DNA from 3 places in the Pseudonocardia autotrophica genome. Region 1 is predicted to be linked to each of the others. Evidence: riboswitches for the same ligand, from Rfam matches in the RefSeq annotation. Region 1 holds a riboswitch; each other region holds the start of a gene.

Region 1 (9,731 bases):
CGCGGTCTTCACCACCCAGCGCGGGATCCGGCCGGAGCCGCGTGCGTGCCGGGTCCGGAGTGTCTCCACCTCGGGTGGCGCCTGCGCGCGCTCCCGTTCGGAGGTCATGGTCATGGGTGCTCCCAGCGAGCTGTCGGGGCGGGTGCCGGCACACCGGCCCGCCGCCCGGCCCCGGACGGGGCGGCGGCGGGAGGGTGTGGGAGTGCGACGTGAGGTGGTCACCCCTGCGGTGCGCCCGAGCGGGGCCGGGTGGTCCGGGAACCCGCCGGGGCGTCGGCGCCGGCCGGGGTGGCCAGGGTGGTCACGCCGGCCGGAGCGACCGGGGTGGCCACGCCGATCGGGGTGGCCGCGTGGTCACGTCAACCGGAGTGACCGGGGTGGTCACGCCGGCCGAGGTGGCCGGGGTGGTCACGCCGATCGGTACGGCCGTGTGGTCGGGGGTGACCGGGGTGGCCGTGCGGTCAGGGTCGACAGAGCGCCGACGCGACGCGCAGGAGGTCGATGTGACCCCGCGTCGTCAGCAGCACCGATCCGGTCATGGGACGACGGTAACCCGGCCCGGCCGGAAACCCAACCCCGGAGGTTGGGATTGAACTCACTGTGTTTCGCCTGGTGGGAAGCGGTGTACCCGTCCGGACACGTTGGCTGTGAGACACGGGGACACGAGAGCGCGAGCGGGCTCCCCGTGGCGAATCGGTGCCAGGGGAGCCCGCTCGCGTGAGGGGAGCGGGCCTCAGACCGTCAGGGCCAGGCCACGGGCCCGCAGCACCCGGCGTTCCAGCGGCCGGAACACCAGCAGCTCGATCCCGATCCCGACGATGAGGATCAGCAGGATGCCCGCGAACACCTGGGAGATGTTGCTGACGTCGGCGCCGTTCTTCAGGTAGGCGCCCAGCCCCAGGCCCAGTGCGGGCCCCATCGCGATGATCTCGGCGGCCATCAGCGACCGCCACGCGAAGGCCCAGCCCTGCTTGCAGCCGGCCAGGTAACCGGGCAGTGCCGCGGGCAGCAGGACGAACCGGGCCATCGCGAACCCGGTCGCCCCGAGGACCCGTCCGGCGCGGGGAAGGATCGGCGGCACCTGGTCGATCCCGGCGACCAGGCCGTTCGCGATCGAGGGCACCGAACCGAGCAGCACCACGTAGAAGATCGTGGCGTCGGTCAGGCCGAACCACAGCACCGCCGCGGGCACCCAGGCGACCGACGGCAGCGACTGCAGTCCGGTCAGCAGCGGCCCGATCGCGGCCCGGACCAGCGGGACCTTCGCCACCAGCAGGCCGAGCGGGGTGGCGATGGCCAGTGCGAACAGGAACCCGATCGCGGCCCGGCTGATCGAGGTCCACAGGATCGACCAGATCGAGCCGTCGATGACGATCTCGGCGAACTGCTCGCCGACCACGCCCGGTGCGGGCAGCCGGAACTCCGGCAGCACCGCCGACGCCCACACCGCCTGCCAGATGCCGATGATCGCGGCGAGCGCGACCAGCGGCGGCAGCCAGGTGCGCAGCAGTTGCTGCCACCACGGCGTCCGCCGGACGACCGGGGTGTCCAGCGCGTCCAGCCCGGCGATCGCGTCGGCGGTGTCGTTGTCGGGATGTCCGGGCGCACCGCGGGGCGCCCCGCCGGCGGTGCCGTCGAGCGGGTCGTCGCCGAGCACGCCGACCGGGCGGCGTCCGTCCTCACGCGGCATGGCTGGTGATCACCTGCCGCAGTCGTCCGGTGATGTCGTCGTGCAGCTGTGCCTGCTGCTCCGCGCCGTGGCCGTCGGCGGGGATCTCCCACTCGCGGACCACGGTGCCGGGCCGCGAGGACAGCAGGACCACCCGCTCGGCCAGCCGGACGGCCTCGCGGACGTCGTGCGTGACGAACACGATCGTGGTCCCGGTCGCCCGCCACACCCGCAGCAGCTCGCCCTGCAGGACGTCGCGGGTGATCGCGTCGAGCGCGGCGAACGGCTCGTCCATCAGCAGCAGGCCGGTCGTGTCGGAACCGGGGTCCCCGGCTCCCAGGCCGGTGGCCGCGGCCAGCGCGCGGGCCAGCGAGACCCGCTGCCGCATGCCGCCGGAGAGCTCGTGCGGGCGCTTGGCACCCACCCCCTCCAGCCGGACCAGCGACAGTAGCTCCTCGGCCCGCCGGGCGCGGGCCGCCCGGCCGTGCCCGGCGAGCCGCAGCGGGAGCTCGACGTTGCGCTGCGCGGTCAGCCACGGCATCAGCGCGGCCTCCTGGAACATGAACGACGGCCGCGCCGCACCGACCGAGACGGTGCCCGCGGTCGCGTCGTCCAGGCCGGCGAGCAGGTTCAGCAGCGTCGACTTGCCGCAGCCGGACGCGCCGAGCAGGCAGACGAACTCGCCGTCGGCGACCGTCAGGTCGATCCCCTTCAGCGCGTTCACCGCCGCCGGGCCGTGGCCGAATGTCTTGCCGACGCCGTGCAGCTGCACGGCGGCGGTGCCGTGGGTGCCGCGGGCGCCGTGGGCGCCGGTGATCTCGGCGAGATCGGTCGGTTCGGTGAGTTCGGTGAGATCGGCAGGCATCGGAGGTCCCCCTCGTCGGTGGTGGCGGTCGTCAGCTCGCGTCGAGCCCGGCCGGGTCGATCGCGGGCTCGCCGGCGGCCGCACGGACGGCGTTGATCGCGGTCGGGTCGAGGAAACCGGTGAGATCGGCGGCGGACTCGGCGATCTCCGCGGTCACGGCGTCGTCGGCCAGCTGTGGCCAGGTACCGGCCAGCGGATCGGTGTCGAAGGTCAGCTCGCCGAAGGCCCGGTCGAGCACCGGCTCGGACAGCGCGTTCCCGGTGATCTCCTGGATCGCCTGGTTGGAGACGGTGCGGGCCTGCTCGGGCTGCTCGCGGATGAACTCGATCGCCCGCTGCTCGGCGCGCAGGATCGCCTCGACGGTCTCCGGGTGCTGCTGCAGGAACTCGGTCCGGACGATGATCACCGTGGTCGGGAACTCGCCGTCCGGCCAGAGGGTCCGCTCGTCCAGGAAGACCGAGGCGCCGGCGTCGACCAGGCGCGAGCTCCACGGCTCGGGCAGCCAGCCGCCGGCGACCGCGCCCTGCTTGAACAGGTCGAGGGTGCGCGGGTTCTCGATGTTCTGCACGGTCACCGCGTCCGGCCCGTCGCCGATCGGGAGGTTGTTCTCCTTCAGCCAGGTCTTCAGCGCGACGTCCTGGGTGTTGCCCAGCTGCGGTGTCGCGATCGTCTTGCCCTTGAGCTGCTCGGGGGTGGTGATGTCCGGGGTGGTCACCAGCTGCGCACCGGCCGAGGTGGAGCCCGCGACCAGGCGGACCGCCTCGCCGCCGGAACGGGAGAACGCGTTGATCGCCGGGCCGGAACCGATGAAGGCCACGTCGATCGAGCCGCCGAGCAGCGCTGCGACCTGGTCCGGGCCGGCGTTGAAGGTCTGCGGGGTGAGCGCGGTGTCGCCGAGCTCCTCGGCGAACAGGCCGTTCTCGACCGAGATCAGCGCCGGGGCGTGGGTGATGTTCGGGAAGTAGCCGAGGCGGACCTCGGCGGCGGGGGAGGTCTCGCCCGAGGCGGCGGCGCCGCCTCGCTCCTCGGCGCGGGAGCAGCCGGCCAGTACGCCGACGGTGGCGAGCAGTGCGACGAGGACGGCGGCGGTGCGCCTCCGGGAACCGGAGCGCAGGACGTGCGGGGGCATCGGGACGTGGTCCTTCCGTGGTGGGGCCCGCGCCGGTGGAATCGGGCGCGGACGGGAGACGCCCGGTGCGGTCGCCGGGGGTCGGGATGTGCCGGGATCAGGGCACACCGGGGGAGCCGGTCGGGCCGGCGGCCGGGGAGACGGGGTCCCCCGGCGGAGGATCAGCGACAGTGCTCGCTGAAGGCCGGTGCACGCCGGCTGGGCCAGAACGGCTCGAGGCCGGTCGGGCGGACGGGGATCGTGCGGTGCCGCGCGCGGGATCGCGCAGCGATGGGTCGATCGCCCCGCGTCGTGGTGTCCGGAGCCTCGAGCACGCCCCGGAGACGCGGACCGGGACGCGATGGCCGTCCCTGGCACGTCGTCACCCGGACAGGGTGCGGTGCGGTCACCTCTCCGGACAACCCTCGGTCCACCGGCCAGGAAACGGGACACCCTGTCCGGACAACATCACCCGGATCCGGCGACCGGGTGTCCGTAGCTCGGGACGGCCGGATTATTCCGCACGCGTCGCAGGTCACTCCGGGTGCGCGCGGGTTGACACGGCGGTGGCCGGACTCCTTAGAGTCGATGGCGGACACCATCCGGAGCGGCCGAGAGACCTGGCTCGACGACGCCGCAGCAACCCCCCGCAGCACGCGGGTGCGGGTGCTCCTGCCGGGCACGATGGAGGGGATCATGCGGTCGGTGGCGGATCGGGTGCGCGGCGCGCACCACCCGCGGTACCGCAGGCACGTCGATCTGCGGCGGGTCACCAGCGCGGCCTGTCGCGGCTGAGCGCGTCCCCGCCTCCCACCTCTCACACACGTTCCGCCGCGCGTCGACGCGCGGCGAGGAAGCGATGCCCCGATGTCCGCACCGGACACCTCTGTCCCGCCCGCGTCGCCGCTGCACCTGGCGGTCGCGTTCGACGGCACCGGCTGGCACCCCGCCGCCTGGCGCGAGCCGGGTACCCGCCCCGGCGAGCTGTTCACCGCCCGGCACTGGGTGCAGCTGGCCCGCACCGCCGAGCGTGGCCTGCTCGACCTGATCACCATCGAGGACGGCCTCGGCCTGCAGTCCGGCGATCACCTCGCCGAGCCCGAGCGGCGCACCGACCGGGTCCAGGGCAGGCTCGACGCCTCGCTGGTCGCGGCCTTCCTCGCGCCGCTGACCTCGCGGATCGGGCTGGTCCCGACCGTCACCACCACACACACCGAGCCGTTCCACGTCGCATCGGCGCTGGCCACGCTCGATCACGACTCGCACGGCCGGGCCGGCTGGCGGGTGCAGACCTCGGTGCGCGCCGACGAGGCCGCGCACTTCGGCCGCAGGCAGATCCCCGCGGTCGGCCGGTCCGAGCTGGACACCCCGCGGGGCCGGGCGCTGGTCGCCGAACTGTTCGGCGAGGCCGCCGAGGTGGTCGACACGGTGCGCCGGCTGTGGGACTCCTGGGAGGACGGCGCCGAGATCCGGGACGCGCTCACCGGCCGGTTCGTCGACCGGGACCGGCTGCACACCGTCGACGTCGAGGCCGCGCACTTCGCCGTGCGCGGCCCGTCGATCGTGCCGCGGCCGCCGCAGGGCCAGCCGCTGGTGGCGTCGCTGTCGCACGGCTACGAGCCGTCGCTGCTCGCCGCGCGGGTCGGCGACGTCGTGTTCACCACCCCGCACGACGCAGACGACGCCGCCCGGGTGGTGGACCAGGTCCGCACCGCGGAGCGGGCCGCCGGCCGCACCGCGCCGCCGCTGCGGATCCTCGCCGATCTCGTCGTCGTGCTCGCCGGCACCGAGGCGGGCGCGCGGGACCGGCTGGCCCGGCTCGACGCCCGTGATCCGCTCTCCAGCGACGCGCTCGTCGTCGCCACCACCCCGGCCGGGCTCGCCGACCGGCTGCTCGACTGGCGGGCCGCCGGGCTCGACGGCTACCGGCTCCGCCCGGCCGTGCTGCCCACCGATCTCGACGCGATCGTCGACGGTCTGGTTCCCGAGCTGCAGCGGCGCGGCGCGTTCCGCACCGGCTACGCCGAGACCGGTCTGCGCGAACGCTTCGGGCTACCCCGTCCCACCAGCCGGTACGCGCCGCGGTCCGGCAGCGCGACCGTCCCGGCACTCCTCCCGGGGCTCGCCCCCGTGCCCGCCCCGACCACCACCGGGAGCCCCGCATGACCCGCAAGCAGATCGTCCTGGGTGCCTACTTCCCGGGCGTCAACCACGACACGGTGTGGAGCGATCCCGCCTCCGGCAGCCACATCGCGTGGGAGTCGTTCGAGCAGTGGGCCCGCACCGCCGAGCGTGGCGGCCTCGACCTGTTGTTCCTCGCCGAGGGCCTGCGGCTGCGCACCCGCGGCGGCGAGATCTTCGATCAGGACGTCGTCGGCCGCCCGGACACCTTCACGGTGCTCGCCGCGCTGGCCGCGGTGACCGAGCACATCGGGCTCGCCGGGACGATCAACTCCACCTACAACGAGCCCTACGAGCTGGCCCGCAAGTTCGCGACGCTGGACATCCTGTCCGGTGGGCGGGCCGCCTGGAACGTCGTGACCAGCTCGGACGCCCCGACCGGGGAGAACTTCCGGCGCGGCGCCTACCTCGGGCACCATCAGCGTTACGAGCGCGCCGGCGAGACGCTCGCCGCGGTCCGCGCGCTGTGGGATTCCTGGGGATCCGGCGCGGTCGTCGCCGACCAGGCCTCCGGGGAGTTCCTGTCCGACGCCCGGGTGGGCGACTTCGCGCTGTCGGGCAACCAGTTCGACATCGCGGGCCGGTTCAGCACGCCGCGCAGCCCGCAGGGTCACCCGGTGATCCTGCAGGCCGGCGAGTCGCCGGCCGGGCGGGACTTCGCCGCGGCGAACGCGGACGCGATCTTCTCCCGGTACCAGAGGTTCGACGAGGCCCGCGCCTTCTACGACGACGTCAAGGCCCGGGTCCGCCGGGCCGGGCGCGACCCGCACGAGGTCCGGATCCTGCCGAGCGCGGGCGTCGTGCTGGGGGACACCGACGCCGAGGCCCGGGAGCGGCACGAGCACATCCACGACCTGCAGGTGGACCCGTGGACCTCGATCGTGCTCGCCGAGATGGTGTGGAATCGGGACCTGTCGTCCTACGACCCGGACGGCCCGCTGCCCGACGTCGACCCCACCCCGGAGGCGCCGCGCTGGATCGAGGGCCGGGCCCCGCTCACCCAGGATCCGCACGCCACCGCGGCCGCCTGGCGGGAGATCGCCGCGGCCAACGGGTTCAGCCTGCGTGAGACCGTGAAGCACGTCTTCGACCGGGCGGTGTTCGTCGGCACCCCGGAGCACGTCGCCGACGAGATCGACCGCTACGTGCAGTCCGACGCGAGCGACGGCTTCATCCTCGGATCGCACGTCACTCCGTCCGGGCTCGACGAGATCGTCGAGCGGGTGGTGCCGATCCTGCAGGAGCGCGGCGTGTTCCGGACCGGCTACGACGGCGGCACACTGCGCGAGAACCTCGGCCTCGCACCGCCCGCCCGGTTCGGTGAGCGCCGGAACTCCGGGCGGCGCGCGGCGGTGGCGTCGTGAAGCTGCGCCGTCCGTCGTTCCCGTGGCGGGTGCCGCTGCCCGGGCTCCCCGCAGGCCGCGGCGCGGTGCTGCTCGCGGCCACCGCGCTGACCCTGACCGCCTGCGGCTCCGGTGCCGCCGGCGCGGCCGCCGGGGAGCCGCGGCCCGGCGGGACGCTGGTGTTCGCGGTCTCCTCCGACCAGGGCTGCGCCGATCCGCAGCAGGTGGCGTCGAACGACTCGATCTACTCGCTGCGCCAGGTCGTCGACTCGCTCACCGACCAGGACCCGGAGACCGGCGAGATCGTCCCGTGGCTGGCCACCGAGTGGTCCTCCGACGACGACGCGACCGCCTGGACGTTCACCCTGCGCGAGGGGGCGACCTTCTCCGACGGCACCCCGGTCGACGCCGAGGCGGTGCAGGCCAACTTCGACCGGATCCCCGAGCTCGGCGCCCGCGGGGTCCTGCCGAAGGGCTACCTCGCCGGGTACGCGGGTACCGACGTCGCGAGCCCGACCGAGTTCACCGTGCGCTTCGAGCAGCCGAACGTGCAGTTCCTGCAGGGCACCTCGACGCACAGCCTGGGCCTGCTCTCCCCGGCGAGCGTCGCCGGGACCGATGAGGAGCGCTGCGCCGGAGTGATCGGCTCCGGGCCGTTCACCCTCGAGTCGTACGTGAAGGACGACGTCACCGTCCTGGCGAAGCGCGCCGGCTACGACTGGGGCTCGTCGCTGTTCACCCGGCCCGGCGAGGCCTATCTCGATCGTGCCGAGTTCCGGGTCGTCCCGGAGTCCGGTGTGCGCTCGGGCAGCCTGCAGTCCGGCGAGATCGACGCGATCGCCAGCGTCGGGCAGCAGGACGAGGCGCCGCTGACCGCCGCCGGTGTCGAGCTGGCGGCCCGGCCGAACCCGGGCATCCCGTTCGGGATCAGCTTCAACCACGAGACCCCGCTGGGCGCCGACGCCGCGGTCCGCGAGGCCGTGTCGCGGGGCATCGACCGGGCCGAGCTGGTGACCGCCGTGCACCCGACGCAGACCGTCGCGGCGACCAGCTCGCTGTCCTCGACCACGCCGGGCTACGCCGATCAGTCCGCGCTGATCGAGCACGACGCGGCGGCGGCCACCGCCGCACTGGACGCCGCGGGCTGGGTGCCCGGGCCGGACGGCATCCGGGTCAAGGACGGCCGGCCGCTCACCCTGCCGCTGACCTTCGCGCAGAACATCGCGACCGCCAAGCCGTCGCTGGAGCTGATCCAGCAGCAGCTGCGCCGGATCGGGATCGACCTGCAGCTGCGCGAGGTGCAGATCTCCGAGTCCCCGGTCATCCAGCAGAACGGCGACTTCGTCGCCCTGTGGGGCAACCTGACCCGGGCTGACCCGGACATTCTCCGGTCGCAGTACTGGACCGGCGGGAACAACTACTACCGGCTCCCGCCGAGCCCGCTCGACGACGCGCTGGCCGGCCAGGCCGCCACCACCGACGAGGCCCGGCGTGCCGAGCTGGCCGGGACGGCGCAGCGGCTGCTCGCCGAGGGCAGGCACAACGTGCCGGTGGTCGAGCTGACCACAGTGCTCGGTGTCGGCCCGACGGCGCACGACGTCGCCTTCGACGCGTCGTCGCGGATCCAGCTGCACGACACCTGGAAGTCCGGATGAGTACCGCCGACGTGCTTTTTCCCGCGGAGGCGGCATGAGTACCGCCGACGTGCTTTTTCCCGCGGAGGCGGCATGAACACCCCGTATCTGCTGCGCCGGCTCGGCCTGGCCGCCGTCGTCGCATGGGCGGCGTGGACGGTGTCGTTCGTCGTGCTCTACCTGCTCCCCGGCGACCCGGTGGCCACCATGGCCGCCGGGGCCGGGGACGGCGAGCAGCTCGGCCCGGCCGAGCTGGACGAGCTGCGCGCCCGCTACGGGCTCGACCAGCCGCTGATCGTCCAGTACGTGACGAAGCTGCTGGCCGCGGTGCAGGGCGATCTCGGGACCTCGTTCGCCACCGGGCAGCCCGTCCGGTCGGCGATCGCCGAGGCGCTGCCCCCGACCCTGCAGATGGCGGGGGCGGCGCTGCTGGTGGCGATCGTCGGCGGCACCGCCGTCGCCGTCGCCGCGACCTGGACCCGCCGCCCGTGGCTGCGTCAGGTGCTGGCCGGGCTGCCGTCGCTGGCGGTGTCGCTGCCGGTGTTCTGGATCGGGCTGATGCTGGTGCAGCTGTTCTCGTTCCGGCTCGGCTGGCTCCCGTCGGTCGGTGACCGGGGAGTCGCCGCGCTGGTGCTCCCGGCGATCACGCTCGGCCTGCCGACCGGTGCGCTGATCGCCCAGGTGCTGGCGAAGAGCCTCGGCCAGACCCTGGAGGCGCCGTTCGTCACCACCGCGCGGGCCAAGGGGGTCGGCCCGGCCGCGGTGCACCTGCGACACGCGCTCGGCAACGCCGTCATACCCGCGCTGACGGTGCTCGGCTACGTGGTGGGCAACGTGCTCGCCGGAGCCGTCGTCGTCGAGACGGTGTTCACCCGGCCCGGTCTGGGCCGGCTCACGGTTGCCTCGGTCGGGGTGCAGGACATCCCGGTCG
Region 2 (9,731 bases), 300 kb from region 1:
CAGGTCAATACCCATCTCGTCGCCGACGCAAGTGGTGTCCCGCTGCACCCGGCCATCACCTGGCAGGACGGCCGGTGCGCGGACACCGCCGCCGGCCTGACCGACCGGCTGACCCCGGCCGACCGGGCGCGCGTTCGCGGCGGACTCGGGACCGTCGACGCCTCGCATCCGGCCGCGCGTGCGGCCTGGCTGCGGACCCACCGTCCCGACGTGTGGCGCCGGACCGAGCAGCTGCTGGCTCCGAAGGACTGGATGCTGGCCCGGCTGACCGGCCGGGCCGTCGCGGACCCGCTCTCGTCGATCGGACTGGTCGGCCCGGACGGTGAGCATCCGGGATGGCTGGACCTGCTCGTCCCCGGCCTGCGCGGGTTGCTGCCCGCGCTGGCCGATCCCGCGTCGGTGGCCGGGGAGACGACGGGGGCGGGTGGTCTGCCGTCGGGCCTGCCGGTCGCCGTCGGGACGATGGACGCGTGGTCGGCCCTGCTCGGCGGCGGGATCGCCGCCCCGGGCGACGCGATCGACGTCGCCGGCACCTCGGAGGTGGTGGCCGTGGCCGCGACGCCCGGCGGTGGCGCACCCGGGATCGTCACCTTCCCGACCTGGCGCGGGCTGCACGTGCACGCCGGGCCGACGCAGGCCGGCGGCGACGCCCTGAACTGGGCGTGCGAGGCGCTGGACGGGACGGTCGAGGAACTGCTCGCCGTCGCGGCGACAGCGGAGCCCGCGACGGTGCTGTTCCTCCCACAGCTGGCGGGGGAGCGGGCCCCGCTGTGGGACCCGCACCTGCGTGCGCACTGGCTCGGCGCCGGCTTCGGCACCGGTCGGGCCGAGCTGGCACGAGCCGTGCTGGAGGGGGTCGCGCACGCCGCCCGGCACGTGCTCGATGCGCTGGAGGCAGCCGCCGGCGGGCCGGTGCCCGCGCTCGCCGTGTGCGGCGGTGGCGCGAACAGCGACCTGTGGTGCCAGGTGAAGGCCGACGTGCTGGACCGGCCGCTGCGCCGCACCGCGGAGCGCGACGCCGGGGTGCTCGGTGCCGCGATGCTCGCCGGGCTCGCCGTCGGCACCGGTCGCTCGGTACCGGAGCTCGCAGCCCGGATGGTGCGTGTGGACCGGGAGTTCGAGCCCGATCCGCGGGCCAGGGACCGGCTCGACGACGCGCACGGCCGGTACCTCGACGCCCAGCGGGCCTTGGCGTCGATCTTCCGGTGACCCCCCGGTGCGCGCCGGCTCGCTGCAGCCCCACCGCGTGCGGGGCCCGGTAGGGTCCCCGCGTGTCCAGCTCGCCGGTCGCCGTGGTCACCGACTCCACCGCCTACCTCCCGTCCGGCCTGGCGGAACGGCGTGGCCTGCACGTCGTGCCGCTGGAGGTGCGCTTCGGCGAGCGGACCGCCCGTGACGGCGTGGACATCACCCCGGCCGAGCTGGTCGCCGCCCTCGCCGACCGGAACCTCGAGGTGCAGACCTCGCGGCCGGCGCCGGCGTCGTTCGCGACGGTGTACGAGGACCTCCTGCGCGGCGGCGCCGAACAGATCGTGTCGGTGCACCTGTCGCGTGAGCTGTCCGGAACCTGGGACGCTGCCCGCCTCGCCGCGCAGGAGACCGCCCCGGACCGGATCCGGGTGGTGGACTCGCGGGCCATCGCGATGGGCCTGGGATTCGCCGTGCTCACCGCGGCCGACGTCGCGGCCGGTGGTGGCGACGGGGCGGCGGTCGAGGCCGCCGCCACCGCTGTCGCGGCGCGTTGCCGGGTGCTGTTCGGGGTGCAGGATCTCGAACGCCTGCGCCGTGGCGGGCGGATCGGTGCGGCCTCGGCGCTGCTCGGGGCCGCGATCGCGGTGAAACCGCTGCTGCACCTGTCCGAGGGGCGGATCGCGCCGCTGGAGAAGGTGCGCACGACCGGCCGGCTGACCGAGCGGCTGGTCACCCTGGCGGTCGCGGCGGCGGCCGGGCCAGGGGCGCGGCTGGCCGTGCACCACCTGGGGGCTGCCGACCGGGCGGAGGACATCGCCGACCGGCTCCGTGAGCAGCTGCCGCACGCCGCGGAGGTGCAGGTCTCGGAGGTCGGCGCGGTGATCGGCGCGCATGTCGGCACCGGGCTGGTCGGGGTCGTGATCGTCCCCGCCGGGTGAGCTCCGCCGCACCGCCACCACCTCCGTGATCCTCCGTCCGGCCCGATGCCGGCAGCGGTCGATGTGTACCAGCGGGGGGCGGCGGTGAGGGGCACTCCGGGCGCCGCAGACCCCGGTCTGTCCACAACCGACCGGTACATCCACAGATCGGCAACTCGCCGTTGCGGCACCCGCTCGCGGTCCTAGCGTCGAGGGCGTGACCAGGTCGGATGCCAGTCGAGTCCCGTCCCGGCGGCTCGCCGGGCTGACCGCGTACCCGCCGGTGCGCCCGCCCGCCCCGGTACCGGGGCGCTCCGGTCCGGAGCCTCGGACCCAGCGAGACCGGACCCAGCGAGACCGGACCCAGCGAGACCGGACCCAGCGAGACCGGACTCCGGGGGACCGGACGCTGGGGGACCGGACTCCTCGGGGAATGGACCCGCCGACGGTTCCGCTGACCGTGGCGGTGCCCGCCCCGGCGGGTGCGGCATCGCCCCCGCGCGGGCGTGGCGGACCTGTCGGCACTCCCGGTGAGGTGGCTCCGCCCGGAGGTCGCCCCTCGTTCCTTCGCCGGACCGTGGTCCGCTGGCTTCCGCCGTCGCTGACCGGGGCCCGGGTCGATCCGGGCCGGCGGGGCGCGCTCGTGCTGGTCGGTGTGGTGCTCGCCGGCGCCGTCCTGGCCGGCGTCGGCGTGTGGTCGAACAGGCCCACGGCGCAGCCGGTCGCCGGGTTGCCGGAGGTGACCGCCGCTCCGGCGTCGTCGGCACCCGATCCCCCGGAGGCGGCGGCCCCGGTCACGGCCGGCCCGCTGGTGATCAGCGTCGTCGGCCGGGTGGCCCGGCCGGGCCTGGTCCGGATCCCGGACGGATCCCGGGTCGCCGACGCCGTCGACGCGGTGGGCGGAGCGTTGCCGGGCGTCGACCTGACCGGGGTCAACCTGGCCCGCCGGCTCGGCGACGGCGAGCAGATCGCGATCGGCGTCCCGGGCGCCGTCGAGGCCCCGCCGGAGGTGCCCGTGCCCGGCGGGGAACCGGCCTCCGGTTCCGAACCCGGCGCCGGTGGAGCGCCCGGCACGGCGAAGGTCGATCTCAACCGGGCCACGGCGGCCGATCTCGACGCGCTGCCCGGGGTCGGGCCGGTGACCGCCACGAAGATCATCGATTGGCGGACCACGAATGGCCGATTCAGCCGGGTGGAGCAGCTGCGGGAGATCGACGGGATCGGTGAGCGCCGATTCGCGCAGCTCAAGGACCTGGTCCGGGTCTGATGCCGTCCCGGGAGCGCATCCAGCGCCGGCGGCGGAGCGAGGCCACGCACGAGCCCGGCCGGGACGACGACGAGGAGGACCGTCCTGCCCCGCCCGATCTCCGGCTGGTACCCGCGGCGCTGGCGACCTGGGCGGCGATCCTGTGCGGGCTGCTCGGCGGCCCGGCGGGCGGGATCGCCGCCGCGCTGGGGGCGTCGACGGTGGTCATCACCGTGCTGCTCCGGGGGCGGATCAGCGCCCGTGCGGCCGCACCGGGCTCCATCGTGCTGGCCGCAGGCGGCTGTGCGGTGGTGGCCGCGGTGCTCGTGACCGGGCACGCGTCCGCGCTGGCGGCGCACCCGCTCCGGGAGTCCGCGGCGCGCGGCGCCGCGGCCGAGGTCCGGGTGGTGCTGAGCGACGACCCGCGGATCCTGCGCGGCCCCGGTGGCGGCGGCGAGTCGGGTAGCGCGCGGGCCATCGCGCTGGTCCCGGCCGAGCTCGTCGCCGCGACGGCGGGCGACGGATCGTGGACGACCGGGGGCAAGGTGCTCCTGCTGGCCCCCGCCGCGACCTGGGCCGGGCTGCTGCCGGGGCAGGAGGTCTCGGCAGCCGGGCTGCTGGCGCCCGCGCAGCGGCCCGATCTGACCGTCGCGGTGCTGCGGGTGCGCGGGGCGCCGCAGGACATCGGCCCGCCTCCGTGGTGGCAGACCATCGCCGGCGGGCTGCGCGACGGACTGCGGGACGGCTCGCTCGCGACGCTGCCGGAGGGGCCCGCCGGGTTGCTCCCCGGGCTGGCCATCGGGGACACCCGCTCCCAGCTGCCCGAGATCGAGCAGGACTTCCGCACCGCCGGCCTGGCGCATCTCGTGGCGGTATCCGGATCCAACGTGACCGTGGTGACGGGGGCGGTGCTGCTCCTGCTGCGCGGGTTCCGGGTGGACCCGCGGATCGCGGCGGCCGCGGCGATGCTTGCCCTCGTCGGCTTCGTGGTGCTCGCCCGGCCGTCGCCATCGGTGCTCCGGGCCGGGGTGATGGGGGCGATCGTCCTGCTGGCACTGGCCGTGGGGCGGGCCCGCTCGGCACTGCCCGCGCTGTCCGCCGCGGTGCTCGGGCTGCTGCTCGCCGGTCCCGCGCTCGCCGTCGACGCCGGGTTCGCGCTGTCGGTGGTCGCGACCGGAGCACTGGTCCTGTTGGCTCCCGGCTGGTCCGCCGCGCTGCGGCGCCGTGGCGTGCCACCCGGCCCCGCGGAAGCGCTCGTCGTCCCGGTCGTCGCGGCGTTCGCCACCGCGCCGCTGCTCGCCGGATTGAACGGCCGGATCGGGCTGGTCACGGTGGTCGCGAACCTGCTCGCCGCCCCGGCCGTGGCACCGGCGACCGTGCTCGGGGTGCTCGGCGCCGTGCTCTCGGCGGTCAGCGCGGACGCGACGCGATGGTGCACCTGGGCCGCGGGCCCGTTCGTGCGGTGGCTGGTGCTGGTCGGGGACCGGGCCGCGGCGGTGCCGGGCGCGGAGGTGCCCTGGCCCGCCGGGACGGCCGGCGCGCTGTTGCTGGCCGGGATCCTGCTCGCACTGCTGGCCATGGGCCGGGTACCGCGGCTGCGGGCCGTGCTGATCGCGCTGCTCGTGGGCGTGCTGATCGTGCTCGTCCCGACCCGCTTCGTGCCACCGGGCTGGCCGCCCGCGGGCTGGCGGGTGGTCGCCTGCGATGTGGGGCAGGGTGACGCATTGGTGCTGGCCACCGGTGTTCCGGGGCACGTGGTGCTGGTCGACACCGGACCGACCGACGACGCCGTCGACGTCTGCCTGGACCGGCTCGGTGTCCGGGTGATCGACCTGGTGGTGATCACCCACCTGCACGCCGACCACGACGGCGGGCTGGGCGGGGCGTTGCGGGGCAGGGGAGTGGGCGGGGTCGCCGTCGGCCCGGTCCGGGAGCCGGCCTCAGGGATGCGGGAGCTCGCCCGCGTCGCCGATCGGTCCGGCGCCCCGGTCGTCGGTCTCGCCCGCGGGGCCGAGCTGCGCTGGCCCGAGCTGGAACTACGGGTCGTCGGCCCGGTGCATCCACCGTCCTCGGTGGACGGGGAGGACGGGACCGCCGTGAACGACGGCTCGCTGGTGCTGCACGCCGCCACACCGGCCGGGTCGGTGCTGCTGACCGGGGACATCGAGATCGCCGCCCAGGACGACCTGATCGCCTCGGGCGGCGACCTGCGGGCCGATGTGCTCAAGCTGCCGCACCACGGTTCCGCGAAGTTCGCGCCAACGCTCGTCGACGCCGTGCAGCCGCGCGCCGCACTGGTCAGCTCGGGCAACGGCAACACCTACGGGCACCCGAACCCGGAGCTGGTCGACCGGTTGCAGCGCACCGGGGTGATGGTCGCCAGGACCGATCGCTCGGGTGATCTCGCGGTGACCGGAACAGACCCGGCGGAGCTCACGGTCGTCGCGCGGGGAGATCCCCGACCGGCACCGGGCCGGCGGACCGGCCGACCGATGCCCCGGCCCGACCGCGTGGTGCCCCGGCCCGATGGGGCAGTGCGCCGGACCGGCCACCCGCTACCCCGGACCGGCCGGCCGGTACCCCGGGGCCGGCGGGTCCGCGCGGGCGGCTCAGCGGCGCTTCGCCAGCGCCTCGCGGACGGCCACGCTGGTGGAGGGCACGGTGGCGGTCGGGCCGACCTCGCCGGACACGGCGTCCAGGGTCTTCAGGCCGTCACCGGTGATCATGAGGACGGTCTCGGCGTCCGGGTCGAGCTTCCCGGCCTCGAGCAGCTTCTTCGTCGTGGCGACGGTGACCCCGCCCGCGGTCTCGGCGAACACGCCCTCGGTCTCGGCGAGCAGCCGGATGCCGGCGACGACCTCGGCGTCGGAGACGTGCCCGAGCGACCCGCCGGTGCGTCGGACCGAGTCCAGGACGTACGGGCCGTCGGCCGGGTTCCCGATGGCGAGGGAGCGGGCGATGGTGTCCGGCTTCTGCGGCTGGATCACGTCGTGACCGGCCTCGAACGCGGCGGCGACCGGCGAGCAGCCGGTGGCCTGGGCACCGAACACGGTGTACGGGGTCGGCTCGACGAGCCCGAGCTTGCCCAGCTCGGTGAACCCCTTGTCGATCTTCGTCAGCTGGGACCCGGAGGCGACCGGCACGACCACCTGCTGCGGCAGCCGCCAGCCCAGCTGCTCGGCGACCTCGTAACCCAGGGTCTTGGAACCCTCGGCGTAGTAGGGGCGGACGTTGACGTTCACGAACGCCCAGTCCTCGTGCTCCGCGGCGAGCTCGGTGGCCAGCCGGTTCACGTCGTCGTAGTTGCCGTCCACGGCGAGCAGCGTGCCACCGTAGACCGCGGTGGTGATGATCTTCGGCTGCTCCAGGGACGACGGGATCAGCACGACCGAGTCCCAGCCCGCCCGTGCCGCGGCCGCCGCGACGGCATTCGCCAGGTTCCCGGTGGACGGGCAGCACAGCACCGAGAAGCCGAGCTCACGGGCGGCGGCGAGAGCGACCGCGACGACCCGGTCCTTGAACGAGTGGGTGGGGTTGCCGGTGTCGTCCTTCACCCAGAGCTTGCGGACGCCGAGCGCCCGCGCCAGGTTGTCCGCCTCGATCAGCCGGGTGAGGCCGGGCTCGGTGTTGCGGTGCTCCTGCACGGTGCTCGGCACCGGGAGCAGGTCGCGGTAGCGCCAGATCGACTTCGGGCCGGCTTCGATCGAGGCCCGGGTCACCTTCGGGAAGTCGTAGGCCACCTCGAGCGGCCCGAAACACCGGGGGCAGGCGAACTCGGCGGCCAGCGGCACCTCGTGGCCGCACTCGCGACAGGAGAGTGCGCGGGCGGGGCCCAGGTCGTAGGCCGAGGTCGTTTCGGGCGCAGCAGTGAGAGTCACGAGATCTCCTCATCTGTCCCGCCAGGGCGGCGGGGCGGAATTGGCACCGTGTTCGTCGACGTCCTGCCGCGCGGTCACGCGCAGGCGGGCGGATCGTCGTGCGACGCCGGTTGCCGGGGCTTCAACGGGCCGTTCCCTCTGCCCCTCTGGATGAGCCATATTCGATTGTCGCCGGCCGGTGATCGGCCGGGCGCCGAGAACGCTACGCGACGTGGTGTGCACCTGGCCAGCCGAAGTGCCCGGACGGGGATGCGGCTCACCGGCCGTCGGGGGAGTGGGCCACGATGAGACGCGTGAGCAGGACGCGTGACGCCGGACCGCCCGCCCCCCTGCAGCTGGTGGTGGGCGACGAGGAGTTCCTGGCCGAACGGGCGGTGTCCGAGCTGGTCCGCCGGATCCGGCAGGACGATCCGGAGGTCGAGCTCCGCCGGTTCCGCACCTCGGAGGTCGCGCCCGGCGAGCTGGCGGGACACCTCAGCCCGTCGCTGTTCGCGGAGAGCAGGGTGATTGTGCTCACCCATGCCCAGGACACGACGAAGGACATGCTCGCCGCGATCGCCGGGTACATCAAGGATCCGGCACCGGGGATCGTCCTGGTTGCGCTGCACGCCGGCGGGGCCAAGGGCAAGGCGCTGGTCGACCTGCTGAAGAAGGCCGGAGCGCAGGTGACTACCTGCAACCGGATCACCCGCGCCGACGAGCGGTCGGACTTCGTGCACGCCGAGGTCCGGCGCAACGGCGGGAGCATCACCCCCGGTGCGCTGGCCGTCCTGGTCGAGGCGGTCGGATCGGACCTGCGCGAGCTCGCCTCCGCGGCCGGGCAGCTCGTCGCCGACACCGGCGGGAAGATCGACGAGGCCGGGGTGCGCCGGTACCACCGTGGCCGCGCCGAATCGTCCGGCTTCGCGGTCGCGGACGCAGCCGTCGCGGGTGACCGCAGGGGCGCGCTGGAGGCGCTGCGCTGGGCACTGGTACTGGGTGTTCCGCACGTCCTGATCGCGGATGCGCTGGCCGACTCGGTACGGACACTGGCGAAGGTCGGCTCGGCGGGCCGGGGCGACCCGAACCGGCTGGCCGGCGAGCTGGGCATGCCGCCGTGGAAGATCCGCAAGGCGCAGGGCGTCGTCCGGCAGTGGCGACCCGAGCAGCTCGCCGTGGCGATCGCCGCGACCGCGCGGGTCAACGCCGACGTGAAGGGCGTCGCGGCCGATCCCGCCTACGCTCTGGAGCGCGCGGTGCTCGCCGTCGTCGAGGCCCGCGTCGAGCGCTGACGTGTCGCGCGCTGATCGGGGCGTGCCGCCCCGGCTGTACAGACGCCGACGGCGCCGCCCCGATGCCGGGGCGGCGCCGTCGTGGTGCGTGCGAGAGCGGGTGGCTCAGGCGCCGACCTTGTTGAGCTGCTTGGCGAGCGCCGACTTGCGGTTCGCCGCCTGGTTCTTGTGGATGACGCCCTTACCGGCCGCCTTGTCCAGCGCCCTGGCCGCCTTGCGCTGCAGCTCGGCAGCGTTGTCCGCGCCCTGCTCCGCGGCCTCGCGGAAGTGGCGGATGGCGGTCTTGACCGACGACTTCACCGACTTGTTGCGCTGCCGACGCTTCTCGTTGGTCTTGACCCGCTTGATCTGCGACTTGATGTTGGCCACGTCTACCTGGTCTTCCTGCCTGCTGCGTTCGGCTGGTCTGCTCGAGTCCGGTTCCGCTCCGGCGGCACCGGACGGTCGTACCGTCCCGGGCGAGCACGCCGAGCGCTCAGCGGTCAAGGCTACCAGCGGGAATTTCCGGCCCCTGTGCGGGGCCGCTCCACCGGCGCCGGACCTCACCAGACGCGGTACGGGACGAATCTACCGTCGAGCACTTCCGGACTTCCGACCCCTCCGGTTCCGCGCGGCGCCCGGGTGCCGGCCGCTCGCCTCCGAGCCGGTGGCGGACGCCCACCGGCGAGCGGTCCCGGAGGCCCCCGGATCGCGGCCCCGGCCGCTCCACCCGGCTGCCGTGGGGGTCGCCGGTGACGACATGGGACGATGGTCGCGGACCCGACGCGACAGCGAAAGCCGAGTACAACCGAGTGACGACGTACGCCGACCGCACGTTCACCCCGCCGGAGCGCATCCGGAACTTCTGCATCATCGCCCACATCGACCACGGGAAATCGACCCTGGCCGACCGGATGTTGCAGGTCACCGGGGTCCTCAGCGCGCGTGACGCCCGGGCCCAGTACCTGGACCGGATGGACATCGAGCGCGAGCGCGGCATCACGATCAAGGCGCAGAACGTCCGCCTGCCGTGGACCGCGAAGAACGCCGACGGCGTCGAGACCGAGCACGTGCTGCACCTGATCGACACCCCGGGCCACGTCGACTTCACCTACGAGGTCTCCCGGGCGCTCGAGGCGTGCGAGGGCGCGATCCTGCTGGTCGACGCAGCGCAGGGGATCGAGGCACAGACCCTGGCCAACCTGTACCTGGCCATGGAGAAGGACCTGCACATCATCCCGGTCCTGAA
Region 3 (9,382 bases), 260 kb from region 1:
CGTTGCGCGAGAGCGGCAGCACCGCGGCCTTCACCGGGGCGAGCCGGCGGTCCAGCTTCAGCACGACGCGCTTGTCGACGCCGCCCTTGGCGTTGGGCGCCTCGTCCTCGCTGTAGGCCTCGATCAGGAACGCCATCATCGACCGCCCGACCCCGGCCGCGGGCTCGATCACGTACGGCCGGTAGCGGGTGTCGGTGGCCTGGTCGTAGAACGACAGGTCGACGCCCGAGTGGTTCGAGTGCGTGGTCAGGTCGAAGTCCGTGCGGTTCGCGATGCCCTCGAGCTCGCCCCACTCCTGGCCGGTGAAGTTGAACCGGTACTCGATGTCGACGGTGCGCTTCGAGTAGTGGGAGAGCTTCTCCTTCGGGTGCTCGTACTGGCGCAGGTTCTCACGGTCGATGCCCAGGTCGGTGTACCAGCGGGTGCGCTCGTCGATCCAGTACTGGTGCAGCTCCTCGTCGCTGCCGGGCTCGACGAAGTACTCCATCTCCATCTGCTCGAACTCGCGGGTCCGGAAGATGAAGTTGCCCGGGGTGATCTCGTTGCGGAAGCTCTTCCCGATCTGGCCGATGCCGAACGGCGGCTTCTTGCGCGAGGTGGTCTGCACGTTCAGGAAGTTCACGAAGATGCCCTGGGCGGTCTCCGGGCGCAGGTAGGCCATGCCCTCCTCGGACTCCACCGGGCCGAGGAAGGTCTTCAGCATCATGTTGAACTCGCGCGGCGCGGTGAACTGGCCGCGGGTGCCGCAGTTCGGGCAGGGCACCTCGGACAGGTCGTTCGGGTCGGCCTGCTCCGGATCGCGGCCCTTGCGCTCGGCGAACTCCTCGGCCAGCTGGTCGGCGCGGTAGCGCTTGTGGCACGAGGTGCACTCGACCAGCGGGTCGGTGAACGCGTTCACGTGGCCGGAGGCGACCCAGGTCTGCCGCGGCAGGATGACCGAGGAGTCCAGACCGACGACGTCGTCGCGGCCGGTCACCATGGTCTTCCACCACTGGCGCTTGATGTTGTCCTTCAGCTCGACGCCGAGCGGACCGTAGTCCCACGCCGACCGGGTTCCGCCGTAGATCTCGCCGGAGGCGAAGACGAATCCGCGACGCTTGGTGAGCGCGACGATGGTCTCGATCTTGGCGGAGGTCGGCTTGCTGGCCACTGGTCGTACTCCAGGTCCGGGATTCGGGACTACCCACCTGCGGAGTCGCGAGGTGGGTCCTACAGATTACCGACCCGGCATAACCCGATTCCGCCCGCCCGGTTCAGGTGAGCAGTGAGGGGTGGCGGGCAGCGGAGCCGCCGGGTGTCACCGACAGCAGGGTCTCGTGTGTCGACTCGGTGCTGGTGTCGGCCTCGGCCAGCAACGGGTGCACGTGCTCGCGCACCGGGAACGGCCCGAGCGCACGCCGGTAGGCGTCGACCGAGTCGAAGCGGACCGTCAGCACCCACTGCTCCGGGGCCTCGATGGCGCGGCCGGCCTCGCCGCCGCGGCAGCCCGGCTGGGCGGCGAGGAGCTCCAGCGCACGGGCGGCGCGATCGGTGAATCGGGGGACGTCGTCGGGCGACACGGAGAACCGGCAGACCAGCAGCACGGCGCGACGATAACGAACACGCCTACCATGTCGGGTGCGGCCGGCTGGGCTCGATCAGCGCCGGGGGTGTGGCCGCCGCCTCCGGGGGACGGGACGGAACCACGATGTCTGCCGCAGCGGAGACCACCCGGACCCCGGGGACCGACGAGCACGCCGGGGAGCACCACCCGGCGCCGGCTCCCGGCCCTCTGCGTGATCCGCGCACCCTGGCAGCGGCCGGTGACCTGCTGCGCGCGCTGGCGGCGCCGGTGCGGATCGCGATCGTGCTGCAGCTCCTGGAGCACGCGCGCTGCGTGCACGACCTGGTGGACGCCCTCGGGGTCACCCAGCCGCTGATCAGCCAGCACCTGCGGGTGCTGAAGTCCGCCGGTGTGGTCGAAGGTGAACGAAAGGGACGTGAGGTGCTCTACTCCCTGGTCGACGACCATCTCGCCCACATCGTGGTGGACGCGGTGGCGCATGTGGAGGAGGACTCGTGAGCGATCAGGCGGTGCACGACGGCACGGACCAGGCCGGACGGGCCGGACGGGCCGCGCGCTCGACCGCCGGGCCACGCGGGATCCGCGCGACCCGGCAGCGGGCGGCGGTCATCGCACTGCTCGACCGGATCGAGGACTTCCGCTCCGCCCAGGAGATCCACGAGGAGCTCCGCCGCACCGGCGAGGGCATCGGGCTGACGACGGTCTACCGCACCCTGCAGACCCTCGCCGAGGGCAGCGAGGTCGACGTGTTGCGCACCGGCTCCGGCGAGGCCGTCTACCGGCGTTGCGCCAGCGAGCACCACCACCATCACCTGGTCTGCCGCCGGTGCGGGGCCGCCGTGGAGATCGAGGGGCCCGCCGTCGAGTCGTGGGCCCAGTCGATCGCCGAGCAGCACGGCTACACCGATCTCTCGCACACCCTGGAGATCTTCGGGCTGTGCCGGGCGTGCTCGGCGTCCCGCGGCTGATACCCGCGGGCCCGGTGCGCGACGGCCTGACGGGCGGCTGCCGTGTCCCGGCCCGTCCGCCACTCCGGGTTCAGCGGTCGCAGCCCGGGAGGCCGGGCCGCTCCCCCAGCCCGAACGGGTCCAGCGGGCGCGGGTCCGGGGTGGGCGTCCAGCGGCCGTCGAGAATCGCGTAGGTCCACTGCGGACCGCGCCGGGCCAGCCGGCCGAGCGCGTCCACCAGCCGGTCGACGTCCGACGGCGTGGTGCGCAGGCCGAGCGAGGCGCGAACGGCGTCGTCGCCGTCGTTGCAGCGGGCGAGCAGCGGGTGCGCACAGAACCGGCCGTCCCGCACCCCGATGCCGTACTCCGCGGACAGCACCGCCGCGACCAGCCCGGCCGGGAGGTCGCCGAGGGTGAAGGAGATCGTCGCGGTCCGGTCCGGCGCGTCGTCGAAGATCGACAGCGTGCGCAGCCCGGGGACCGACGCCAGCCCGGTGTGCAGGCGTGCGGCGAGCGCACGCTCGTGCGCGGGCACCTCGTCGTCGATCACCGGCTCCAGCTCGCGGCAGGCCGCCGCCAGCGCGGCCGCGCCCAGCACGTTCGGCGTGCCACCCTCGTGCCGCTGCGGCGCCGGCAGCCAGGCCACCTCGGTGCGGTCCCCGGCGACGGCGACCGAGCGCACCGCCCCACCGCCGGCGAGGTGTGGCTGCGCCGCGTCCAGCCAGTCACCGCGCCCGACCAGCACACCGGCCCCGAACGGCGCGTAGATCTTGTGCCCGGACAGCGCGAGGTAGTCGGCGCCCCAGCCGGCCAGGTCGAGCCTGCGGTGCGGGGCGAGCTGGGCGGCGTCCACGCAGACCCGGGCACCGGCGGCGTGCGCGATCGCCACGATCTCGGCGACCGGCAGCAGCTCACCGGTCACGTTCGACGCCCCGGTGACGGCCACCAGCGCGGTGTCCGGCCGGGCCGCCAGCTCGGCGCGCAGCGCCTGCAGCGTGTCGCCGATCGTCCGGCCCGCCGGGACGACCCGGTGCCCGGAGTGCCGCCAGGCCAGCAGCGTCGCGTGGTGCTCCAGGTCCAGCGTCAGCACCGGGCCCGGGACCGCGCGGGCGAGCAACCCGAGCGCGTCGGTGGTGTTGCGGGTGAACACCACGACGTCGTCGGGCCGGGCGCGCACGAAGCGGGCGACATCGGCACGCGCGTTCTCCAGCAGCGACGTGCACACCCGCGAGGTGTAACCGGCGCCCCGGTGCACGCTGCCGTGATAGGGTAGCACCTGCGCGACGTGCGCGGTGACCGCGGCGAGAGCCGGCGTCGAGGCGGCGGAGTCGAGATCGCAGTAGCCGACCCGTCCGCCGTCGACCAGCGGCACGGTCAGATCGGCACCGGTGACCGCCGGGAGCTCGGCGGCCGGGCGGGTGGTCTCGTGCAGCAGGGCAGCGGTCATGATCGTCCTCCGGATCACAGGGATCCGGGGCAGCGCTGCTGCGGGTGCCGGATCCGCGCTTGCCGGCGCGGGTGTCGCGACGGCCCGGTCATCACCCGGGGCACCCCACCGCGGAGGAGGGTTGCCGGCCAGCAAGCCGGGGCTTGACGCTGGCACTCGTGACCTTTTCGGAGCGGGACGCTAGCACGATAGCCGCGCAGATCCACGCCGCCGGTGCGACGGCGAGGCACAGGTCACAGAACGTCTCATAACGCGACACCGTGCCGCGGCACCCGCCGATACCGTGATCCATCGGAGGTGGGGTCGACGATGACCGACACGCACGAGGACGGCGCACCCGGCGACGGGGGCCCCGTCGCACCGACGACGGTGCGACGGATCGACGTTCCGGAGTCCGGCGAGCTGGCACAGCTCGCGGCGGTCTTCGAGGACCTGCAGTACGTGCTGCGCTGCTGCGAGCACCTGGTGACCGCGCTCGCCGGCCCGGAGTCCGGCCCGGTGCGGGTGGACGCCGATCCGGCGCTGGTCGAGGCGCTCTGGACCGGGGCGGTGATCGGCTACGTCCGCTGCTTCTCCGGGCGGACGAAGACTCTGACCGGAGCCGATCTGGAGAAGCTCGAGCTCGACGGCGACGTCGGCGACTTCCACGAGATGCTGCTCAAGCTCCGCGACCACTACGCGTCCCGGCACGTCAATCCGCGCGAGTCGTACTCGATCGGGGTGGCCCAGTCGAACGACGGGGCACCCCGCGGCGTCGCGATCATCTCGACCCCGCGGCCGCTGGTCGACGAGACGACGGTGCGGCTGCTCGGCCGGGTCGCCTACGGGCTGTCCGGGCTGGTCGACGCCCGGATGAAGAAGTCCCAGAACGACGTGCTCGGCGTCGCGCACGACATGACACCCGCCCAGCTGTCCGCACTTCCGCTCGTCCATCTCGCCGACGAGCCGGATGCGGCCGGACCGGCCGACGGGGAGAGTCCCGCCACCGGATGACGCCGGCGATGCATGGATCGCCGCACACCGGTAACCCTCGTCGGGACGAACGATCACCGACGAGGAGGAATCTCCCGAGATGACGACCCGCACGACCACCCCCGACGCCGTCCACGCCGCGCTGGACGGCGTCACGTTCCCGGCCGGTAAGGACCAGCTGACGGCCGGCGCCGAGCGCAACGGCGCGGGCGCCGCGACCGTCGAGGCGATCCGGGCCGTCCCGGCGGAGACCTACGACTCCGCCGCGGACGTCGTCGCCGCGGTCGACACCGCCGACGAGTCCCGGGAGGAGACCGAGCAGCTCCGTGCGCAGCGGCGCACCGAGCACACCCACTCCGGGCTCTCGGAGGGGACCAAGGACGTCGACCCGGTCAACCCGATCGCCGAGGAGCTCGGCACGAACCGCAAGAAGTGAACTGTCCCGGGTGGGCCGGGGGCGTACCGCCCCCACGGCCCACCCGCGGTCACTCGTCGACCAGTTCCGCGCGCATGCTCGACGCCGACGACACGACCAGCATCAACAGCGTGCCCATCGGTGCCTCGGTCAGCCCGGCGGCCGGGAACGCGTAGCGCAGCGTCACGTCCCACCCGTGCTCGCCGCGCACCACCCGCGGGGTGCCGAACAGGCCCTCGCCCACACCGAGACCGACCCGGGACGGCACGTCCGGATCGGTCAGGTCCCAGGCGACCACGCAGGTGAGGTTGAGGACCGGCAGGCCCTCCTCCAGCTCGGTGCCCTGGACGACGCACAGCACACCGCCGTGCGCGAAGGTCAGCGCGCCGTCGTCGTCGACGACCACGTCGTGGAACCGCTCCAGCGCAGCCTGCGCGGTCCCGAGCATTCCGGTGATCACCGCGTCGGTCACTGCGCTGCTCCCTCGGCCAGGTCCGTGCTGCCTGTGCCGGCTGCGCTGCCTGTGCTGTCTTTCGCCCCGCCGAACCGCCGGTCCCGCCGGGCGTAGATCTCGATCGCCTGCCAGATGTGGCGGCGGTCGAAGTCCGGGAACAGCGTGTCCAGGAAGACCATCTCGGCATACGCACTCTGCCAGAGCAGGAAGTTCGACGTCCGCTGCTCCCCCGACGACCGCACGAACAGGTCGACGTCGGGCATGTCCGGCTCGTCCAGGTGCCGGGCGAGCATCCGCTCGTCGATCTTGTCCGGGTTGATCCGCCCCTCGGCGGCGAGCCGGGCGATCTGCCGGACCGAGTCGACGATCTCGGCCCGCCCCCCGTAGTTCACGCACATCGTGAGGTCCAGGACGTCGTTGTGCTTCGTCCGCTCCTCGGCGATCTCGAGCTCCTTGACGACCGAGCGCCAGAGCCGGGGCCGCCGGCCGGCCCACCGGACACGGACACCCAGCGCATCCATCTCGTCGACCCGGCGCCGGATCACGTCGCGGTTGAAGCCCATCAGGAACCGGACCTCGTCCGGGCTGCGCCGCCAGTTCTCGGTGGAGAACGCGTAGGCCGACAGCCAGCGGACGCCCATGTCGATGCACCCGCGGGCGACATCCATCAGCGACGCCTCACCGCGCTTGTGCCCCTCCGTGCGGGGCAGGCCGCGGGCGTTCGCCCAGCGACCGTTGCCGTCCATCACGAGCGCGATGTGGCGCGGGATCAGCGCGGCGGGGATCGCCGGCGGCAGTGCGCCGGACGGGTGCGGCGGGGGAGGCTGGAACGGCACGTACAGCACCCTACGTCGGTGCCGGATCAGATCCGGAACTGCTCGTCGGGCTCCTCACGCACCGGCCATGCCGGCACCTCGGAGTCCTCCAACCGCTCCACCGTCCGGCGCAGCTCACGCATCCCGCGGTGGTCGCGGGCGCGGTCGACCTCGGAGAGCGGCTCGCTGTCCTCCGGGCGGATCACCGGCAGCATCGGGATCGCCGGCCAGGCTCCGTCCTCGGTGCGGGCCCGCACCTGGCGCATGGCTCGCGTCGGACCGTCCGGCGGGGACTCGGGCAGCAGCTCGGTCCGCACCGGGATCAGCTGGGTGGGCGCGACCGGCAGCCGCTGGGTCGCAACGGCGAGCCGGCGGGTGCGCTCGGCCGCAGCCGCGTCGTCGCGACCGTCCCGGCCGTCCCGCGGGGTGTGGGGTGGGGTCACGTGCGTCTCCGTCGGATCCGATCGGTTCGGTTCGATCACGGGAGCGTAACGACCCGCGGAGGTGGGTTGCCCGGTGGAAGCCCGGATCACCCGGTGGAGTCGGCGGGTGTGGCGTGCTGCGCGACCGGCGGTCCGCCCGCCACCGGCACCGACCCGGCCGGACCGTTCGGCGTCGCCGGGGCACCTTCCGACGGGCGTTGCGGCACAGCAGGATCCCGAACGGGCCGGGACCGGGCCCGGCGATCCACCAGCGGCAGCGACCGGAGCTGGCGCTCCAGGTGCCACTGCAGGTGTGCCGCGACCAGACCGCTGGCCTCCCGCCGGGTCGGGTCGCCGGAGGCGTCGGCGACGGCCCAGTCACCGTGCAGCAGCGCCTCGAGCAGGGTGACCGTCTCGGCCGCCGGGGTGACCGATCCGGGCGGACGGCAGCGCGGGCAGACCATCCCGCCACCGGCGACGGTGAACGCCCGGTGCGGGCCCGGTGTGGCACAGCGCGCGCAGTCCGACAGCGACGGCGCCCACCCGGCGTGGCTCATCGCCCGCAGCAGGAACGCGTCCAGCACCAGCGCCGGTTCGCGGAGGCCGTCGGCCAGCGCCCGGGTCGCGCCGAGCAGCAGCAGGTACACCCGCAGCGACGGCTCCCCCTCCTCGGAGACCAGCCGGTCGGCGGTCTCCAGGATCGCGCAGCCGCAGGAGTACGCCCCCCAATCGGCCACGATCGCCGGCGCGAACGCGTCGAGCGTCTGGGCCTGGGTGACGACGTCGAGCGTGCGGCCGGTGTAGCACTGCACGTCGACGTGGTTGAACGGCTCCAGCCGCGCCCCCCAGCGCGACCGGGTGCGCCGCACACCCTTCGCGACCACCCGGATCTTCCCCCGCTGCCGGGTGAGCATCGTGACGATCCGGTCGGCCTCGCCGAGCTTCTGCACGCGCAACACGATTCCGGTGTCGCGGTACAGCTGGGCCATGCACCCAGCGTAGGCGCTGCCCTGCGGCCCGGCGCGCGGGCTCGGCTCAGAAGCCGAGCTTGCGCAGCTGCTTGGGGTCGCGCTGCCAGTTCTCCGCGATCTTCACGTGCAGATCGAGGTAGACCCTCGTGCCGAGCAGCTTCTCGATCTGGCGCCGCGCGTCCGTGCCGACCTGCTTCAGTCGGGCGCCGCCGCGGCCGATCACGATGCCCTTCTGGCTGGACCGCTCGACCCAGACGATCGCGTGGATCTCCAGCAGGTTCGTCTTCTCGATGGTCTCCTCGACCGTGACCGCGATCGAGTGCGGCAGCTCGTCGCGCACGCCCTCCAGCGCCGCCTCCCGGATGAGCTCGGCGACCAGGGTCTCCTCGGGCTCGTCGGTGAGGTCACCGTCCGGGTAGAGCTGCGGGCCCTCCGGCAGCTGCGCGACCAGCAGATCGGCCAGCAGCGCCACCTGGAACCCGGACTGCGCCGAGGTCGGGACGACCTCGGTGAACTCCATCAGGCCCGCGACCTCGGCCAGCCGCTCGGCCACCTGCTCCGGCGGCGCCAGGTCGGTCTTGGTGACGACGGCGACCACCGGGGTGTGCGCCGCGACCTTGCGCAGCTCGTCGGCGATGAACCGGTCACCGCGGCCGACCTTCTCGTTCGCCGGGACGCAGAACCCGACCACGTCGACCGCCGCCCAGGTCTCGCGCACCACGTCGTTCAGCCGGGACCCGAGCAGGGTCCGCGGCCGGTGCAGGCCGGGCGTGTCCACCAGGACGATCTGCGCGTCCTCGCGGTGCACGATCCCGCGGATCGCGTGTCGGGTCGTCTGCGGACGGCTGGAGGTGATCGCGACCTTCTGGCCGACCAGGGCGTTGGTCAGCGTGGACTTGCCGGCGTTGGGCCGGCCGACGAAGCAGGCGAAACCGGACCGGAAGCCCTCGGGAGATGCGGGAAGTGTCATGCGGCGGCACCCAGCCGGCCGAGGATCTCCCGGCCGATCGGCAGCGCGGCGGTCGCCGCCGGGGACGGCGCGTTGAGCACGTGCAGGATCGATCCCGCACCGCCGGCGCCGTCCGAGCCGGGCTGGTCGAGGAACAGGAAGTCGTCGACCAGGGTGCCGTCGGCCTTGACCGCCTGCGCCCGGACACCGGCGCCGGCCGGGTGCAGGTCCTCGGCCGTCACGTCGGGCAGCATCCGCTGGATCTGGCGGACCATCGCCTTGCGCGACAGCGACCGCTGCACCTCGCCGATGCCATAGCGCCAGTGCTTGCGGGCGATCCTGATCATGCCGGGGTAGGTGAGCGTGCCGAGCAGCTCCGCGGGCCGGATCGTGCGCCAGTCGTAGCCCTCCCTGGCCATCGCCAGC

Evidence for each region. A riboswitch is a leader RNA that binds a small molecule or an ion and turns the genes downstream of it on or off. The one in region 1 is predicted to bind S-adenosylmethionine.
Region 2: another riboswitch for S-adenosylmethionine. It lies ahead of thrC (threonine synthase); the one in region 1 lies ahead of Pdca_RS37810 (putative leader peptide).
Region 3: another riboswitch for S-adenosylmethionine. It lies ahead of Pdca_RS23010 (aminotransferase class V-fold PLP-dependent enzyme); the one in region 1 lies ahead of Pdca_RS37810 (putative leader peptide).

The regions. Positions count from the first base shown of each region.
Region 1 is NZ_AP018920.1:4,678,604-4,688,334, reverse strand. Features, by position in the region: gene Pdca_RS21915 (ABC transporter permease) at 1-114, opposite strand, end outside; gene Pdca_RS21910 (ABC transporter permease) at 734-1,690, opposite strand; gene Pdca_RS21905 (ABC transporter ATP-binding protein) at 1,680-2,534, opposite strand; gene Pdca_RS21900 (ABC transporter substrate-binding protein) at 2,566-3,663, opposite strand; SAM riboswitch class I at 4,238-4,333, shown strand; gene Pdca_RS37810 (putative leader peptide) at 4,339-4,437, shown strand; gene Pdca_RS21890 (LLM class flavin-dependent oxidoreductase) at 4,510-5,808, shown strand; gene Pdca_RS21885 (NtaA/DmoA family FMN-dependent monooxygenase) at 5,805-7,187, shown strand; gene Pdca_RS21880 (ABC transporter substrate-binding protein) at 7,184-8,821, shown strand; gene Pdca_RS21875 (ABC transporter permease) at 8,894-9,731, shown strand, end outside.
Region 2 is NZ_AP018920.1:4,975,709-4,985,439, reverse strand. Features, by position in the region: gene Pdca_RS23210 (xylulokinase) at 1-1,209, shown strand, start outside; gene Pdca_RS23205 (DegV family protein) at 1,272-2,129, shown strand; gene Pdca_RS23200 (ComEA family DNA-binding protein) at 2,644-3,375, shown strand; partial or broken gene Pdca_RS23195 (ComEC/Rec2 family competence protein) at 3,375-5,594, shown strand; gene thrC (threonine synthase) at 5,964-7,232, opposite strand; SAM riboswitch class I at 7,239-7,389, opposite strand; gene holA (DNA polymerase III subunit delta) at 7,517-8,503, shown strand; gene rpsT (30S ribosomal protein S20) at 8,609-8,872, opposite strand; gene lepA (translation elongation factor 4) at 9,295-9,731, shown strand, end outside.
Region 3 is NZ_AP018920.1:4,939,073-4,948,454, forward strand. Features, by position in the region: gene Pdca_RS22990 (glycine--tRNA ligase) at 1-1,150, opposite strand, end outside; gene Pdca_RS22995 (antibiotic biosynthesis monooxygenase) at 1,254-1,583, opposite strand; gene Pdca_RS23000 (ArsR/SmtB family transcription factor) at 1,688-2,062, shown strand; gene Pdca_RS23005 (Fur family transcriptional regulator) at 2,059-2,532, shown strand; gene Pdca_RS23010 (aminotransferase class V-fold PLP-dependent enzyme) at 2,603-3,958, opposite strand; SAM riboswitch class IV at 4,009-4,122, opposite strand; gene Pdca_RS23015 (hypothetical protein) at 4,268-4,951, shown strand; gene Pdca_RS23020 (DUF2795 domain-containing protein) at 5,031-5,366, shown strand; gene Pdca_RS23025 (hypothetical protein) at 5,416-5,817, opposite strand; gene Pdca_RS23030 (isoprenyl transferase) at 5,814-6,635, opposite strand; gene Pdca_RS23035 (hypothetical protein) at 6,662-7,057, opposite strand; gene recO (DNA repair protein RecO) at 7,144-8,025, opposite strand; gene era (GTPase Era) at 8,072-8,977, opposite strand; gene lhgO (L-2-hydroxyglutarate oxidase) at 8,974-9,382, opposite strand, start outside.